DNA from 2 places in the Ethanoligenens harbinense YUAN-3 genome. Region 2 is predicted to be linked to the other one. Evidence: riboswitches for the same ligand, from Rfam matches in the RefSeq annotation. Region 2 holds a riboswitch; the other holds the start of a gene.
What was found. A riboswitch is a leader RNA that binds a small molecule or an ion and turns the genes downstream of it on or off. The one in region 2 is predicted to bind thiamine pyrophosphate.

Region 1: it holds a riboswitch for thiamine pyrophosphate, as region 2 does, so the genes downstream of both, thiC (phosphomethylpyrimidine synthase ThiC) here and ETHHA_RS07545 (thiazole synthase) in region 2, are expected to answer to the same signal.

The regions. Positions count from the first base shown of each region.
Region 1 is NC_014828.1:240,565-248,574, forward strand. It holds gene ETHHA_RS01180 (vitamin B12-dependent ribonucleotide reductase) at 1-745, shown strand, start outside; gene ETHHA_RS01190 (2-oxoacid:acceptor oxidoreductase family protein) at 1,458-2,066, opposite strand; gene ETHHA_RS01195 (thiamine pyrophosphate-dependent enzyme) at 2,063-2,848, opposite strand; gene ETHHA_RS01200 (3-methyl-2-oxobutanoate dehydrogenase subunit VorB) at 2,848-3,912, opposite strand; gene ETHHA_RS01205 (4Fe-4S binding protein) at 3,922-4,128, opposite strand; gene ETHHA_RS01210 (ParA family protein) at 4,194-4,856, opposite strand; TPP riboswitch at 5,051-5,149, shown strand; gene thiC (phosphomethylpyrimidine synthase ThiC) at 5,229-6,527, shown strand; gene ETHHA_RS01220 (GNAT family N-acetyltransferase) at 6,796-7,332, shown strand; gene ETHHA_RS01225 (DEAD/DEAH box helicase) at 7,427-8,010, shown strand, end outside.
Region 2 is NC_014828.1:1,626,872-1,634,881, forward strand. It holds gene ETHHA_RS07530 (sigma-70 family RNA polymerase sigma factor) at 1-493, shown strand, start outside; gene ETHHA_RS07535 (exonuclease SbcCD subunit D) at 644-1,774, shown strand; gene ETHHA_RS07540 (AAA family ATPase) at 1,774-4,944, shown strand; TPP riboswitch at 5,054-5,158, shown strand; gene ETHHA_RS07545 (thiazole synthase) at 5,242-6,027, shown strand; gene thiH (2-iminoacetate synthase ThiH) at 6,040-7,158, shown strand; gene thiE (thiamine phosphate synthase) at 7,155-7,820, shown strand; gene thiS (sulfur carrier protein ThiS) at 7,835-8,010, shown strand, end outside.

The DNA.
Region 1 (8,010 bases), 1.4 Mb from region 2:
GCGCCGCACCGACAACGCGGTGTCCAAAACCGTGAATTTCGCGCATGACGCAACCATTGCGGATGTGCGCCGGGTCTACATGCTGGCCTATGAGCTTGGCTGCAAGGGCGTGACCATCTACCGCGACGGCAGCCGCGACGCGCAGGTGCTCAACATCGGCAAAGTGAACGCGGAGAAACCTGCCGCTACGGAGGCTGCACCTTCTGTTTCCGGCACCGCGCGCGCCGCCGGTTTGCAGCCGCGCCCCCGCCCGAACGTGACCACCGGGTTCACCGAGCGCTGCCGCATTGGCTGCGGGAACCTCTACATTACCGTCAACTACGATGAAAACGGCATCTGCGAGGTTTTCACCAACACGGGGCGGGCGGGCGGATGCCCGTCTCAGAGCGAGGCCACGGCGCGGCTGGTGTCCATTGGTCTGCGCGCCGGGCTGGATGTGGACAGCATCATCGAGCAGCTCAAGGGCATCCGTTGCCCTTCCACCATCCGGCGACCGGGCATGCAGGCCACCTCCTGCCCCGATGCCATCGCTCGTGTGATCGAAAAGGTCAAGAATATTCAGGCCGGCGAGCCGGCGCAGGTATCCGCTGTTGTCGTGCAGGCGGAGAATGAAGCCGTGCTGCACCGCTGGGCCCCGCCGGAAAACACCCCGGCGATGAAATATTGCCCTGACTGCGGCGCCAAAATGGAGCACGAGGGCGGCTGCGTTATCTGCCGCAACTGCGGCTATTCCAAATGCGGGTGAACACAGTCCACTTTTGAGTTCAGGGAAGCATACCAAAACCATGCATACACAGCCTGAACAGGCGGCCGCAGGCCGCATTCAAGTTCAGGAAAATTTCTTTAGAACAAAAAGCGCACAGCCTGAACGGGCGGCAAAGCCATCTCACCTCTTTGCTCTATTATGGCATGAGAAAAGAGCGCGGTATACTGCAAAAGTGCAGAAAAAGAGTGCCAAAATGCAGCGCGGACGCGGGGATAGACGGCGGGCAGCGCTGCCGCTTTGCATGGCGGGCATGTCCGGCGCAGGCCGACCGGCCGCCGTTTGCGGCGGGAAAATGCCGCCACTGTTTGAGCGCGGGCGAGTTTGGCGGCGTTTTCAGGGAGACAGTTTTTACTGTGTAACCTACTTTGGGCAAAGCGGATTAGCCCGCCGAAAGGCGTTTTTTGCATCCTTTTTGTCGCCACACAAAAAGGATGGCCCCCGCGGGCGGGCTGAGCCCGCAAACAGGTTCAAGCAAGTTTTCAGTGGATGGTACGCGCACGGCCTGAAAGGGAGGCGGACACACGCCGCTTTCCAGTTCAGAAAAGTATAGATAAAACAACACGTGCATTACCCTAAAAGGCGGTTGCAGACCGCATTTTAAATGCAGGCACACAAAAAACCATCTGTAATGCATCTTACGATGTTTACAGATGGTTTTTTATATCGCCGTAGTATATACTGTATGTATATACTATTTGTTATATTCCATTCCAATGCCGATGGCCTTGATATTTGCGTCCACCAGCGCGGCCTTGCGCGCGGGCACAGACTTGCGCAGCCCCGCGATCACGGAATCATACGCCGCAAACTGCGTTTCGCGCAGCAGCTTGCCCAGCATGATCATATTCGCCAGGCCGTCGATCTTGTTCTCGCTGGCCAGCCGGGTGGCGGGAATGTAAAACGCGCGGATATCGTTGCGCTCCACTTTCCGGTCGATGAGGAACGAATCCAGCACCGCAACGCCGCCCGGCCGCACATGGTCGATGTATTTTAGGAATGAAGGCAGGTTCATCACCACGAACGCGTCCGGATCAGTCACCAGCGGGGAACCCACCGGATTACTCGAGATGCACACCCCGCAGTTGGCGGTTCCGCCGCGCATTTCCGGTCCATAAGAGGGCAGCCATGACACTTCGCGCCCCTCCAGCAGGCCGGCATACGCCATCACCTTGCCGGAAAACAGGATGCCCTGCCCGCCGAACCCGGCAAACAGCGTGGTCATGGAATACGGCTTCGCCTGCGCGCCATTACCCGCCGTGACCGGCGTATCGACTCGTTCGGAAGTGGTCGTCGCCATCATGCATGCACCTCCGCCTTTTGTTTCACAGTCTCATCCGCCGTTTCCGCATGCTTGTCCTTATACACGCCCAGCGGATAATACGGCATCATGTTTTCGCGCAGCCAATCCAGCGATTCCACCGGGGAAAGGCCCCAGTTGGTCGGGCAGGTGGAGAGCACTTCCACCAGCGTGAAACCTCTTCCCTCGATCTGATACCGGAACGCTTTGTGGATGGCTTTCTGCGCGGCGCGCACATGGGCGGGGCTGTCCACCGCCACACGCTCGATATACGCCGCGCCGTCCAGCGTGGAAAGCATCTCGCAGATGCGCACCGGGTAGCCCGCCGTCTGCGTGTCGCGCCCGTACGGAGTGGTCTGGGTCACCTGGTTCGGCAAGGTGGTGGGGGCCATCTGCCCGCCGGTCATGCCGTAGATGGCGTTGTTGACGAAGATGACCGTGATGTTCTCCCCGCGCGTGGCGCTGTGCACGGTTTCGGCCGTGCCGATGGCGGCGAGGTCGCCGTCGCCCTGGTAGGTGAAGACCACGCTTTCCGGCAGCGCGCGCTTGATGCCGGTGGCCACGGCGGGCGCGCGCCCGTGCGCCGCTTCCACCATGTCGCAGGAGAAATAGTCATACGCCATCACCGCGCAGCCCACCGGGCAGACGCCGATGGTCCTGCCGCCGATATCGAACGCATCCATTGCTTCGGCCACCAGCCGGTGGATGATGCCGTGCGTGCAGCCCGGGCAATAATGCAAGGGCGTATCGGTGAGCCCTTTCGGTTTTTGAAATACGACCGCCATTACCGGTCACCTCCCAGTATCCGCTCGATCTCCGCGAGAACCTGTGCCGGCGTGGGGATTACGCCGCCGGTGCGGCCATAGAAATGCACCGGGCGGCTGCAACTGATGGCCAGCCGTACATCGTCCGCCATCTGGCCCATGTTCATCTCCACGCTCAGAAACGCTTTGGCCGTTTTGGCCGCTTCGGCAAACGCGTCCGTCGGGAACGGCCAAAGCGTGATGGGGCGCAGCAGCCCCACGTTCAGCCCTTTGGCGCGCGCGGCCATCACCGCGCTTTTGGCCACGCGGGCCGACGCGCCGAACGCCGTGACCACCAGATCCGCGTCTTCTATATGGAAACGTTCGGAGCGCTGTTCGTTGGCAATGATGGTGTCATATTTTTTAAAGCGCTCGAAGTTGAGTTCTTCCAGTTCTTCCGGCTGGAGGTACAGCGAGTTGATGATATTGTGCGGGCGTTTGCCGCCGTGCCCGTTTGTCGCCCAGGTCTTGGGCGGCAGGTCGGCTTTCTGAGGCTCCTGCACCAGCACCGGTTCCATCATCTGGCCGAGCATGCCGTCCGAGAGGATCATAGCCGGCACGCGGTAATGGTCGCTGCGGTCGAATGCCATGAACACATGGTCCACCATCTCCTGCACCGAATCCGGCGCGAACACCAGCAGATGAAAATCGCCGTGCCCGGCCGCGCGGGTGGCCTGCCAGTAATCGGACTGCGAAGGCTGGATGCCGCCCAGTCCCGGCCCGCCGCGCTGCACGTTCACGATGAGGCAGGGCAGGTCGCAGGCCGCAATATAGGAAATGCCCTCGCTCTTGAGGCTGATGCCCGGAGAGGACGAGGATGTCATGGCGCGCACGCCTGCGCAGGCTGCGCCATACACCATGTTGATGGCCGCCACTTCGGATTCCGCCTGGAGATATGTACCGCCGATCTTGGGCATGCGTTTGGCCATATAGGCGGACACTTCGGTCTGCGGCGTGATGGGATAGCCGAAGAAATGCCGGCAGCCGGCGCCGATGGCCGCCTGAGCCAGCGCCTCGTTGCCCTTCATCAAAACTTTTTCAGGCATGCACAAATCCTACCTTTCCACCACGATGGCCACGTCCGGGCACATCAGCGCGCACATGGCGCAGCCGATGCAGAGCGTCATCTCGGCCACATGGGCGGGATGGTAGCCTTTACTGTTGAGCGTCTCCGATGAAAGCGCCACGATCCCTTTGGGGCAGGCGGTGGCGCACAAGCCACACCCCTTGCAGCGTTCTTCATCCACAATGATCCTTGGCATATCAAAATTACCTCCTGTCGGGCGCGACGATGCGCGCCCGATCGTTGCCAATACAGAACGGGCGGTCACCACGGGGGCACGACCCACATGGTCAGTGGATAAACCGAGGGCAGACGGGAGCGTGCGGCGTCGGCCAGCTCTTGCCGCACGCCGGTGTATATAAGCGGCAGGCCTGTGAGTGCCGCCGTCTGCTCCGCAAATGCCGCGGATGCGGCCGGCACATCCGTGTCGGTCTCGTTCCCCAGATTGGTGTTGTTCACCAGGCCGGTGGCGGGCACGCGCGAAACCGCCTCGATCTCCCGCAGGATCTGCACTGCTTCTTCGGGTGTGGATGTGAGCGGGCGGCGGGCATTGAACACATACAGATGCGCATAGTCCGCCGCCAAGATACGGTGCGCATACGCGCCAAGCGCCGCGGCGCCCGCGTCGTCCCCCCCGACATCCAGCACCACGGTATAAGACGTGTCGTCAAACACGGCAGCCAGTTCCCCGGGCAGCGCGGGCAGGTCGAGATTGGTGCCCGCGTAGATGGGCCGAATAACCCGCACGCCTGCGGCTTCAAGCGGACCTTTGCTGTCCGCCGCACGGAAATACGGGTTGACGATATCCATATCCACCAGACAGGTCTTCCGCCCCGCGCGGGCATTTTCCATCGCGAGGTTGACGGCAAAAGTTGTTTTGCCGCTGCCATAATGCCCGGTGATGATTTGCAATCGGCTTTGGAGCATTCGGTTCCTCCGGGGAGAAAATGCAAAACACGCATTCCATGTTTTGCCTGCATATCCCCATTATATCATCTGTTTGCCAAAAAAACAATCTGCAATACTTGGGGCGGGCGCAGTCCGCTTTACTTTTGGAGGATATTGTGGTATACTGTCCATACCGTGCGCGCGGTCTGTCCGCGCCCAGGGTACAATTACATATTTGTTTGCGGGGGGACCGTTTCGGTTGAGAAGGTTAAAACCTGACCCTTTGAACCTGTTAGTTAAGACTGGCGTAGGGAAGCAAACGCAGCGTTTATGGTTGCGTATGGAGCGTCTGCCTTTCCGGCAGGCGCTTTTCTGATGGATTTCCCGCAGCCCCACAAAGGAGAATCACATATGGCATACACTACACAGATGGACGCGGCCGCCAAAGGTATTCTGACCGAACAGATGCGCGCCGTGGCCGAAAAAGAAGGCATGGACCCCGACCTGCTGCTTGCGCGCGTGGCCGCCGGCCGCATCGCCGTCCCGGCCAATAAAAACCACAAATCGCTGGTGCCCGAGGGCATCGGGGAAGGCATGCGCACCAAGATCAACGTCAACCTCGGCGTGTCCAAGGACTGCTGCAACCTCGACGCCGAGCTCGACAAGGTGAAAGAAGCCATCAACCTCAAGGCCGAAGCCATCATGGACCTGAGCTCCTACGGCAAGACGGGCGAATTCCGCCGCCGACTGGTCGAGATGTCCACGGCGTCCATCGGCACGGTGCCGGTTTACGACGCCGTCGGTTTCTATGATAAAGACCTTGCGGACATCACGGCGGACGAATTCATCCGCGTGTTTGAGCAGCATGCTAAAGACGGCGTGGATTTCATGACGGTGCACGCGGGCATCAACCGGAACACCGCCGCCACCTTTGCGCGGAGCGGCCGCAAGCTGAACATCGTCTCGCGCGGTGGCTCGCTGCTCTATGCGTGGATGCAGCTCAAAGGCGAAGAAAACCCGTTCTATGAGCGCTTTGACGAGCTGCTCGACATCTGCGCGGAATATGACGTGACCCTCAGCCTGGGCGACGCCTGCCGCCCCGGCTGCATCGCCGATTCCACCGACGCCAGCCAGATTCATGAGCTGATTACGCTGGGCGAGCTGACCAAACGCGCGTGGGCACGCCATGTGCAGGTGATGATCGAAGGCCCGGGCCACATGCGCCTAAATGAGATCGCCGCCAATGTGCAGCTGGAAAAACGGCTCTGCCACGGCGCGCCGTTCTATGTGCTGGGGCCGCTGGTCACCGACATCGCGCCCGGCTACGACCACATCACCAGCGCCATCGGCGGCGCGGTGGCGGGCGCCGCGGGCGCCGATTTTCTCTGCTATGTCACGCCCGCGGAGCACCTGCGCCTGCCCACCTATGACGATATGCGCGAGGGTATCTTCGCGGCGAAGATCGCCGCCCACGCCGCCGACCTTGCCAAAGGTACGGACGACGGCAAGTGGGACGACGCCATGGCCGACGCGCGCCGCGCGCTCGACTGGGAGAAGATGTTTGAACTGGCCATCGACCCCGAAAAGGCCCGCCGCTACCGCAAGGAATCCTTTCCCGAGGACAGCAGCACCTGCACCATGTGCGGCAAGATGTGCTCGGTGCGCAACATGAACAGTGTGATGGACGGCAAGGACGTCAACATCATCTGATAAAAACGCATCCCGTCTCCCAAGGGGCCGCCGCGGATTGAGATTCCGCGGCGGCCCTTTCCGCGCCCTTTTCAGGCAAAGCGCATGTCGTTTGGGAAAGGCTTCCCTGAACATGAACGCGGGTTGTACCCGCCCCGGCTTTCAGGCTGCGCGTGTGCTGTTCCGGCAAAGACGTCTTGAACATAAATGCGGGCTGTGCCCGCCCCGCCTGCTTTGCTTGAATCCGGCGGCGTGATATGGTATACTCATTTAAATGGAGATTTGCCGTTTGCGGCAGAAAATCAGTCTGATCAAGGGGGAACCGCGCGCCATGCCGCAGGAATTTTCAGACGAGATCGGGCTTCGCCCGGCCACGGCCGCCGATGTGCCGCTGATCTGGTCGCTTATCGGTGAGCTGGCCGAGTATGAGCATCTGCGCGATCAGATGGACGCCACGGAACAGGGCCTGCAGGACGCGCTGTTCGACAAACAGGCGGCCCATGCGCTTCTGCTGGAATGGCAGGGCCGGACGGCGGGCTACGCGATCTATTTCTATTCGTTCTCCACGTTCACCGGTCTTTCCGGCATCTATCTGGAAGACCTGTATGTCCGCCCGGCTTTCCGGGGCAAAGGCATCGGGCGCGCAGTTTTCACCCGGCTGGCGCGCAAAGCCTGCGAGGAGGGCTGCGGCCGGCTGGAATGGGAATGCCTGACATGGAATGCGCCGTCCATCGCGTTTTATGAAAAAATGGGCGCCCGTGCCAAAAACGACTGGCGGGGCTACCGCCTTTCGGGCGATGCTCTGCGCACCGCCGCGGGCCTGTGACCCGCCGCGGCACAACTGAAAATCCGGGCGGCCGGGTTCTTTTTCGGGCAGATTTTGACATTGCGTAAGCCAATAGCGGGAGTGTACTTGCATTTTGAATATTGAGATGAAAGATATTGCGGCGGCGGCGGCAAACCGCGCCGCTTTTGAACGCGGGGTGGAATATTATAACCAGCGGCGCGTTTCCAAACTCAAACGCGCCAAAGACGAACAGGACACCGGAGAAAAAGTCACCGCGGAGGTCCGCGGAGGCAAATACAATTATGAGGTGGAAGTTTCGTTCGACCAGAACGGCGAGATGAAGGAAAGCTGGTGCGACTGCCCGGCTTTTTATGAATATGAGGGCTGCTGCAAGCACATTGTGGCGGTGCTGCTGTGCTGCTATGCCCTGCAAAAGACCGATGCGGGCGGCGAGCGCGGCGAAAATGAAAACAAAACCGACCGCTATGCCGGGCGCATGCTGGGGCACTACAGCAAGAAGGCCCTCAGCGAGGCCATGGCGCACACGATTGTGAAAAAAGCCCGGCTGGTGCCCTCGCTGGAGTACGACTACAACGGGCGGCTGAACCTGTCCTTTACCGTGGGGCATGAGCGGCAGTATATCCTCCGCGACCTTTCCAAATTCTTTTTTGAGATGCGGCAGGGCGGCACCGTGGAATACGGCGCCAAACTCACCCT
Region 2 (8,010 bases):
CACCTACGCCGTTCCGGTCATCATGGGAGAAATGCGCCGCCTGTTCCGAGACGACGGCCCCGTCAAAGTCAGCCGCTCGCTCAAGGAACTGTCGCTCAAAGCCATGCGCGCCCGCGAAAAGCTCAGTGCCCGTCTCTGCCGCGAGCCTACCCTGAGCGAGCTGGCTGCCGAGCTGGAAACAGACCCGGCGGAAGCCGCGCAGGCGCTGGAAGCCGCCGCCGCGCCGCTCTCCCTTACAAGCAGCCGGGAGGACGAGGAAAACGGGCAGACCGACATCCCCGTGGACAGTGAAGAGGACGCGCTCGTCGACCATCTGGCGCTCAAAGACGCGCTGGGGTCCCTGCCGGCGGATGACCGCCTGCTCATCCTGCTGCGCTATTTTCAGGGCAAGACGCAAACCGAAACGGCATCCGTCCTGCATATGACCCAGGTGCAGGTCTCGCGCAGAGAGAAAAAGATTCTCGCACTGCTGCGCAACCGGCTGCTGGAATAGGTCGGCGTTTTTGGGCGCCATATGCGCATCCCCAGCGGACAGGCCTTGCCTGTCCGTTTTTTACGTCAAAATCCACGTTGCCCTCGGCCCCAAAACAGCGGTATAATACAGATTGTACCGCAATCCACCACCGACAGACGGGCTAAGCAAATGAGATTTTTACATACGGCGGACCTGCACCTCGGCAAACGCGTGGGCGAGTTCAGCCTCATCGAGGATCAAACCTATCTTTTAAACCAGATCTTGGAGATCGCAGACCATGAACAGCCGGACGGCGTCCTGCTCGCCGGGGATATTTACGACAAAAGCGTGCCGTCCGGCGAGGCGGTGGAAGTATTCGACGCGTTCCTCACCGCGCTGGCGGAACGCGGGCTGCCGGTGTTCCTCATCAGCGGCAACCATGATTCCCCCGAACGGCTGGGGTTCGGCAGCCGCATCTTCCGGGAAAAGCAGGTGCACATCGCCGGTGTGTTCGGCGGTGCGCCGCAGAAGATCACCCTCACCGACGCATATGGCCCGGTGCATGTGTTCCTGCTCCCCTTCCTGAAGCCGGCCTCCGCCGCGCCCTTCTTCCCGGACGACCCGCCCGAGAGCTATACCGACGCCGTGCGCGCCGCGCTGGCGGCCTGCGCGCCCGACCCATCGGCGCGCAACGTGCTGGTGGCGCACCAGTTCGTCACTGCGGGCAGCACCGAACCCGCGCGCTGCGATTCCGAAACCATCTCAGTCGGCGGGCTGGACAATGTGGACGCTTCGGTGTTCGACGCATTCGACTATGTCGCACTCGGCCATCTGCACGGCCCGCAGCGTATCGGGCGGGACAGCGTGCGCTACGCGGGGTCCCCTCTTAAATATTCCTTTTCCGAAGCCAGGCAGCACAAATCGGTCACGCTGGTCGAGCTTGCGGAGAAAGGGAACGTTTCGTTCCGCCTGCTCCCCCTCTCCCCCCTGCGGGACATGCGGGAGATCTGCGGTCCACTGGCGGAGCTTCTGCGTGCCGGCGCTCCCACACAGGATTATATCCACGCCACCCTCACCGACCGGGAGGATGTGTATGACGCGGCCGCGCGGCTGCGTCAGGTCTACCCCAACCTGATGCGGCTGGATTTCGAGCATGACGCCCTGCCGAACACACCGTCGAAAACTGCGGCATCGGATGTGGCGCGGAAAAGCCCGTTTACGCTGTTTGCGGAATTTTTCGAAAGCCAGAACGGCGCGCCGCTTTCGGAAGCTGAGCGCGCCCTGCTGGGCGATGTCCTGCGTGAAACGGAGGGAACCTGATGAAACCGCTGCACCTGACCATGAGCGCCTTCGGCCCCTATGCGGGCGCCGAAGAGGTTGCGTTCGATGCCTTCGGGGACAACGGCCTGTTTCTCATCACAGGCGATACCGGAGCGGGCAAAACCACGCTGTTCGACGCCATTGCGTTCGCGCTGTACGGCGAGGCCAGCGGCACCACCCGCACGCCGGACACCCTGCGCAGCGATTTTGCCCGCCCCGACTGCAAAACGTTCGTCACGCTCACCTTCCTGCACCGCGGCGCGATCTACACCGTCACGCGCAACCCGCGTTACGAGCGCCCCAAAAAGAACGGGCAGGGCACCACGGCGGAAAACGCGGACGCGGCGCTCACCCTGCCCGACGGCGCGGCTGTCACCGGCAGCCGGGAGGTGACGGCGCGCGTGGAAGAACTGCTCGGCGTCACGGTAGGGCAGTTCCGGCAGATCGCCATGATTGCACAGGGTGAATTCCTGCGCCTTCTGCTGGCCGAAAACCGCGAGCGCGCCGCCATTTTCCGCCGCATCTTCCAGACCGGCGCCTATCTGTCCATTCAGGACGCCCTCAAGGCACGCGAAAAAGAGACGCGCACGCACTGCGACACCAACGCGCAGGCCATTCGGCAGTGCCTGGACGGCATCCTCCTCCCCACCGGGGAAAATACCGCCCCCCTGCTGGAATTGCTGGAAAATCCAGACGCATTGTATGCCGCGCCGGAGATCCTCGCCGCGCTTCTGGTACAAAACAAGCACGATGCGGCATCACTTGAGGCCGCTGAGGCGCAGGTGCGCACGCTCGAAGCCGCCATTTCCGGGCAGATCGAAGCGCGGGCGAAAGCAGAAACCGTCAACCGCCTGTTTGCCGAACAGGACGCGGCCGCGCGACGGCAAAACGAACTGGCGGCACAGGCGGAAGACATGCGGGAGCAGGAAAACACCATGCGCGCGGCGGAACAGGCGCTGCACGGCGTCAAACCCGCCTGCGACGCGTTCATACGTGAGGAGCAGGCGCATCGGCAACTGGCAGACAGTGTGCGCACCCAGACGGAAGCCCTTTCCGCCTGTACGGCGCAGGCCGAGCAGGCGCGGTCGGTTTATGAATCCCTGCGCGCACAGACGCCTGAGGACGAGCGGCGCGCCGCCGCCATCGACCGCCTGACCGTAGTTCTGCCGCAATACGAGCAGCTCGAAACGCTCACCCGCAGGCAAGCCGAATCGGCCGCGGCGCTCACCGCCTGCACCCTGGCCATCCAAACTCTGGAGCAGCGGCGCGCGGCGCTGGACGCCGAACTGGGCGGCCTGCAAAAAGTGTTGGAGGAATCGGCAGACTGCGCACTGCGCCTGCATGACTGCACTGCGGAACTGGAAAAGCTGCACGCCCGCGAACAGACGCTGAACGGCCTGCTTAAGGAGATCGACGCCATCCGCCGCACCCATCAGGCACTGAAAACCCGGCAGACGGCATGCGACACCGCCGCGCAGGCATACGAGCAGGCCGCCGCGCTGCACACGCGGATGGAAAGCGCCTTTTTCCGCGCACAAGCCGGCCTGCTCGCGGCAGACCTGCAAGACGGGCAGCCCTGCCCTGTCTGCGGCTCGCGCGAGCATCCGCAAAAGGCCGCTCTGCCAAAAGACGCGCCAAGCGAAGCCGCCCTGCAAACCGTCAAAGCGGCACTGGAAAACAAGAGGCAGGCGCTTGAAACGGCCGGCCGCGCGGCAAACCAGACGGAGACCGAGCTGCGCGCCGCCACCGCCCACCTGCGCCAGAGCGCCACGACGGCACTCGCAGAGCAAGCCCTGCCAGATAAAGTCGGCGCGCTGCAAGCCCTGCTGGAACGGGAGCAACAGGCCGTCGCCGCATCCACAAAAAAGCGGGAAACAGACCGCGCGGTGCTGGACAAGCAGTTGCAGACCCGTGTCATGCAGGAGGAACGGCTGCACGAGCAGGCGCAGGCACGCGCCGCGCTGGAAACACATCTGCAAGAGCAGAACCGGCAGCGGCTGGAGCACACCGCGGCGGACAGCGCCTGCAAGAGCCGCATGGAAACCCTGCGCAGCACGCTGGAATATCCCTCGCGCACCGAAGCGGAAAAGCAGCTCACCGCATGGCGGGCGGAGCGGGACGTCTACAAAACGGCACGCGACACCGCCGAACAGGCCGAACGGGAAAGCAGGACCCGCCTGGAAAACACCCGCGCCGTGCTGGAAAGCGACACCAGACGGCTGGGGCAGGCACAGGCGGCGCGGGATGCCTCCCGGGCGGCGTTTGAGCAGGCGTGCGCCCAAAACGGATTTATCGATATGGATACGTTCCGCGCCGCGCTGCGCGCCCAGCCGGAGATCGACACACTGCGGCAAACGCTTGAAGCGTACCGGGACACCGTCAAGCAGGCGGCGGCGGACATTGCCAGGCTAAAGGAACAGACCGCCGGGCTCGTGCCGCGAGACATCGCAAAAATACAGCAGGCACAGGCAGAACTGGAAGCGCAGAAAGCCGTTGCCTCCCATCAGGCGCAAACCGTTCGCACCCGCTTGGACGGAAACGAGCGCACCACCCAGGCGTTGCGTGCTCTCCTGCGCGAACAGGAGCAGGCACAGGCGGCGTTCGGCGTGGCCAGCCGTCTTTCTCGCACCGCCAACGGCGAACTGACCGGCAAGCAAAAGCTGATGTTCGAGCAGTATGTGCAGGCCGCCTATTTTTCGCAGATCCTCTCCGAAGCAAACAAGCGCCTGCGGCTGATGGCCGGTGGACGGTATGAACTGCTGCGCCGCGAAAATGCGCTGGACAACCGCTCCCAGTCCGGTTTGGAAATTGATGTGCTCGACCATTACACCGGCAAGGTACGCACCGTCAAGTCACTTTCGGGCGGCGAATCGTTCAAGGCGTCGCTTTCGCTGGCGCTTGGCCTTTCAGACGTCATCCAGAGCTACGCGGGAGGCGTGGAGATGGACACGCTCTTTATCGACGAGGGCTTTGGTTCGCTGGACGCGCAGTCGCTTGAGCAGGCCGTCCGCACCCTGCAAAGCCTCACCGAAAACCACCGGCTGGTGGGCATCATCTCCCACGTGGCGGAACTGCAGGAACGCATCGACCGGAAAATCGTCGTGCAGAAAGGGCTCACCGGCAGTCACGTCACGGTGGCCGGCCTGCCGCCCCGTCCGAATAAAAATTGACAAAAACGCGCAACAGGTCTATACTGGATATTGCAAAAGGAATATTGCGAAAGGGCCTGTCTATCAATAAAAAGCGCAGACGATCCTGCGGTTTTTAGGATAGCCAGGGCTCGGAGGCTCGGGGTGCCGTCGTCGGCTGAGAGGGAGCATTCGCTTCCAACCCGTTGAACCTGATGTGGTCAAACCCACCGTAGGAAAGCTTTGCTGTTGCTGCACGTTTGCGGGCTGTCCGAAAGGGCGGCCCTTTTTATTTGGCGGCGCGCCGTACGGCGCGCGAAAACAGGAGGATTTACGCATATGCAGAACGATCCGTTTGTCATCGGCGGCAAAGTGCTGAACAGCCGCCTTTTTGTAGGCACGGGCAAATATCCCGACAACCGCATGATCAGGCAGGTAGTAGACGCCTCCGGAGCGGAAGTGGTCACCGTGGCGCTGCGCCGGGTGAACCTTTCCTCGGCGGAGGAAAACCTGCTCCGTTTCGTCCCGGAACACTGCACCCTGCTGCCCAACACGTCCGGCGCGCGCACAGCGGAGGAAGCCGTGCGCATCGCCCGTCTGGCGCGGGCGGCAGGCTGCGGCGACTGGATCAAGATCGAGGTCATCGCCGACCAGAAATACCTGCTGCCCGACAATGAGGAAACGCTCAAGGCCACCCGCATGTTGGTGGACGAGGGCTTTCAGGTTTTCCCATACATCTGCCCGGAGCTGATGTGCGCCAAACGCCTGCAGGAGGCGGGCGCGACCGCCGTCATGCCGCTCGGCGCGCCCATCGGCAGCAACCGCGGCCTCCAGACGCGCGCGCTCATCCAGATCCTCATCGACGAACTCGACGTTCCCGTCATCGTGGATGCGGGCATCGGCGCGCCGTCTCACGCCACCGAAGCAATGGAGATGGGCGCGGGCGCCGTGCTGCTTAACACCGGCATCTCGTCCGCCGCCGACCCGGTTGGCATGGCGGAAGCGTTCGGTCTGGCCGTGCGCGCGGGTCGGCTTGCCCACCGCAGCGGGCTTGGCGCCACCTCTTCCGTGGCCAATGCGTCCTCGCCGCTCACCGGCTTTCTGGACGAAACGGCACGCGCGTAAGGAGGCTGTCTCATGGATTTTTACGACTATCTGCAAACCTACAACAACTTTGATTTTCACGGGTTTCTTCAAAAGACCACCGGCGGGGACGTGCGCCGGGTGCTGGGCAAAACCACGCTGGAACCGCTGGACTTCCTCACGCTGCTCTCCCCCGCCGCCGTGCCGTTCCTCGAGCAGATGGCGCAGCGCGCCCATGCAGAAACCATTCGGCAGTTCGGCCGGGTCATCTTCATGTTCGCGCCTCTTTATCTGGCCAACTACTGTGTCAACCGCTGCGCTTACTGCGGCTTCAATGTCGGCAACCATATCCGCCGGGCAGCGCTCACGCTTGAGCAGGTGGAGAAAGAAGCAGCCGCCATCGCTTCCACCGGCATGCGGGATATTCTGTTCCTCACCGGCGAGTCGCGCAAGATCAGCCCGCCGGCCTACATGAAAGACTGCGTGGGCGTGCTGCGCAACTATTTCACCAACATCTGCCTGGAAGTCTACCCGCTTGAAACGGAAGAATACGCCATGCTGGTCGAAGCGGGCGTGGATGGTTTCACCATGTTCCAGGAATGCTACAACGAAAAGCGCTATGGCGAGGTGCATCTCGGCGGGCCGAAAACCAATTTCCGCTACCGGCTGGACGCTCCGGAGCGCGCCTGCAAAGCCGGCATGCGCAGTGTGGGACTGGGTGCGCTGCTCGGGCTGTACGAGCTTTCGTCCGAAGCGTTCTTCACCGGCCTGCACGCCTATTATCTCCAGCGCAAATACGACGCCTGCGATTTCGCGGTGTCGCTGCCCCGGCTCTGCGCGCACATCGGCGCGTTCCAGCCCTACACCTCCGTCTCCGACCGGGACATTGTGCAGATCATGACCGCCCTGCGCATCTTCCTGCCGCGCGTGGGCATCACGGTCTCCACAAGAGAAGCCCCGGCGTTCCGCTCCAACCTCATCGGGCTGGGGGTCACCAAGATGTCCGCCGCGTCCTCCACCGAGGTGGGCGGCTATGCCGAACACACCACCGACGACCAGTTTGACGTGACCGACAAACGCAGTGTGGAGGAAGTGACCGCATCTATCCGCGCCAAGGGCTGGCTGCCCGTCTTCAAGGACTGGCAGACGCTCGGCCGGGAGGCCGCCGTATGAGCGCACAGGCAAAGCGGGCGGAAAAAGTCGCCGCATACCTCAACGGGCTCTACTGCATCACGGCGGAGCCTCTCTCCTGCGGGCGGGAGAATCTCGACGTGGTGCGCGCCATGCTGGTGGGCGGGGCCAAAGTCGTGCAGTACCGTGAAAAGGACATGCCCATGCAGCGCCAGTACGAGCAATGCCTGAAACTGCGGGAAATGACACGCGAAGCAAACGCGCTGCTCATCGTGGACGACCATGTGCACCTGGCCATGGCCGTGGGCGCAGACGGCGTGCACATCGGCCAAACCGACCTGCCCATCGAGGCGGTGCGGGCGCTGGTTGGTGCGGAGATGCTCATCGGCCTTTCCACCCACGACATCGGACAGGCGCGGGACGCGGTGGCGCGCGGTGCGGATTACATCGGCGTGGGCCCGATCTTCGAAACACACACCAAATCCGATGTGGTCGCACCGGTGGGGTTTGCCTATCTGGACGCTGTCGTGCGTGAGATCCGTCTGCCGTTCGTTGCCATCGGCGGCATCAAACAGCACAACCTGCCCGACGTGCTGACGCACGGCGCGGCCTGCGCGGCGCTGGTCACCGAAATCGTGCAGGCGCCGGACATTTCCGGTATGGTCAAAGAGCTCCGTCAAATCTTTTCCGCCCAAACCACGTGAAAGGAACGAACCTGATGAAACTGCAAGTCAACGGTGAACCCGAAGAACTCGAAAACGGCATCACTCTTTCCGCTTTTCTGCTGTCCAAGGGCATTGATCCTCAAACGGTGGTGGTGGAGCGCAACGCGGACATCCCCGACCGCAGCACCTGGGACACCCTCACCCTCACCGACGGCGACGTGCTGGAGAT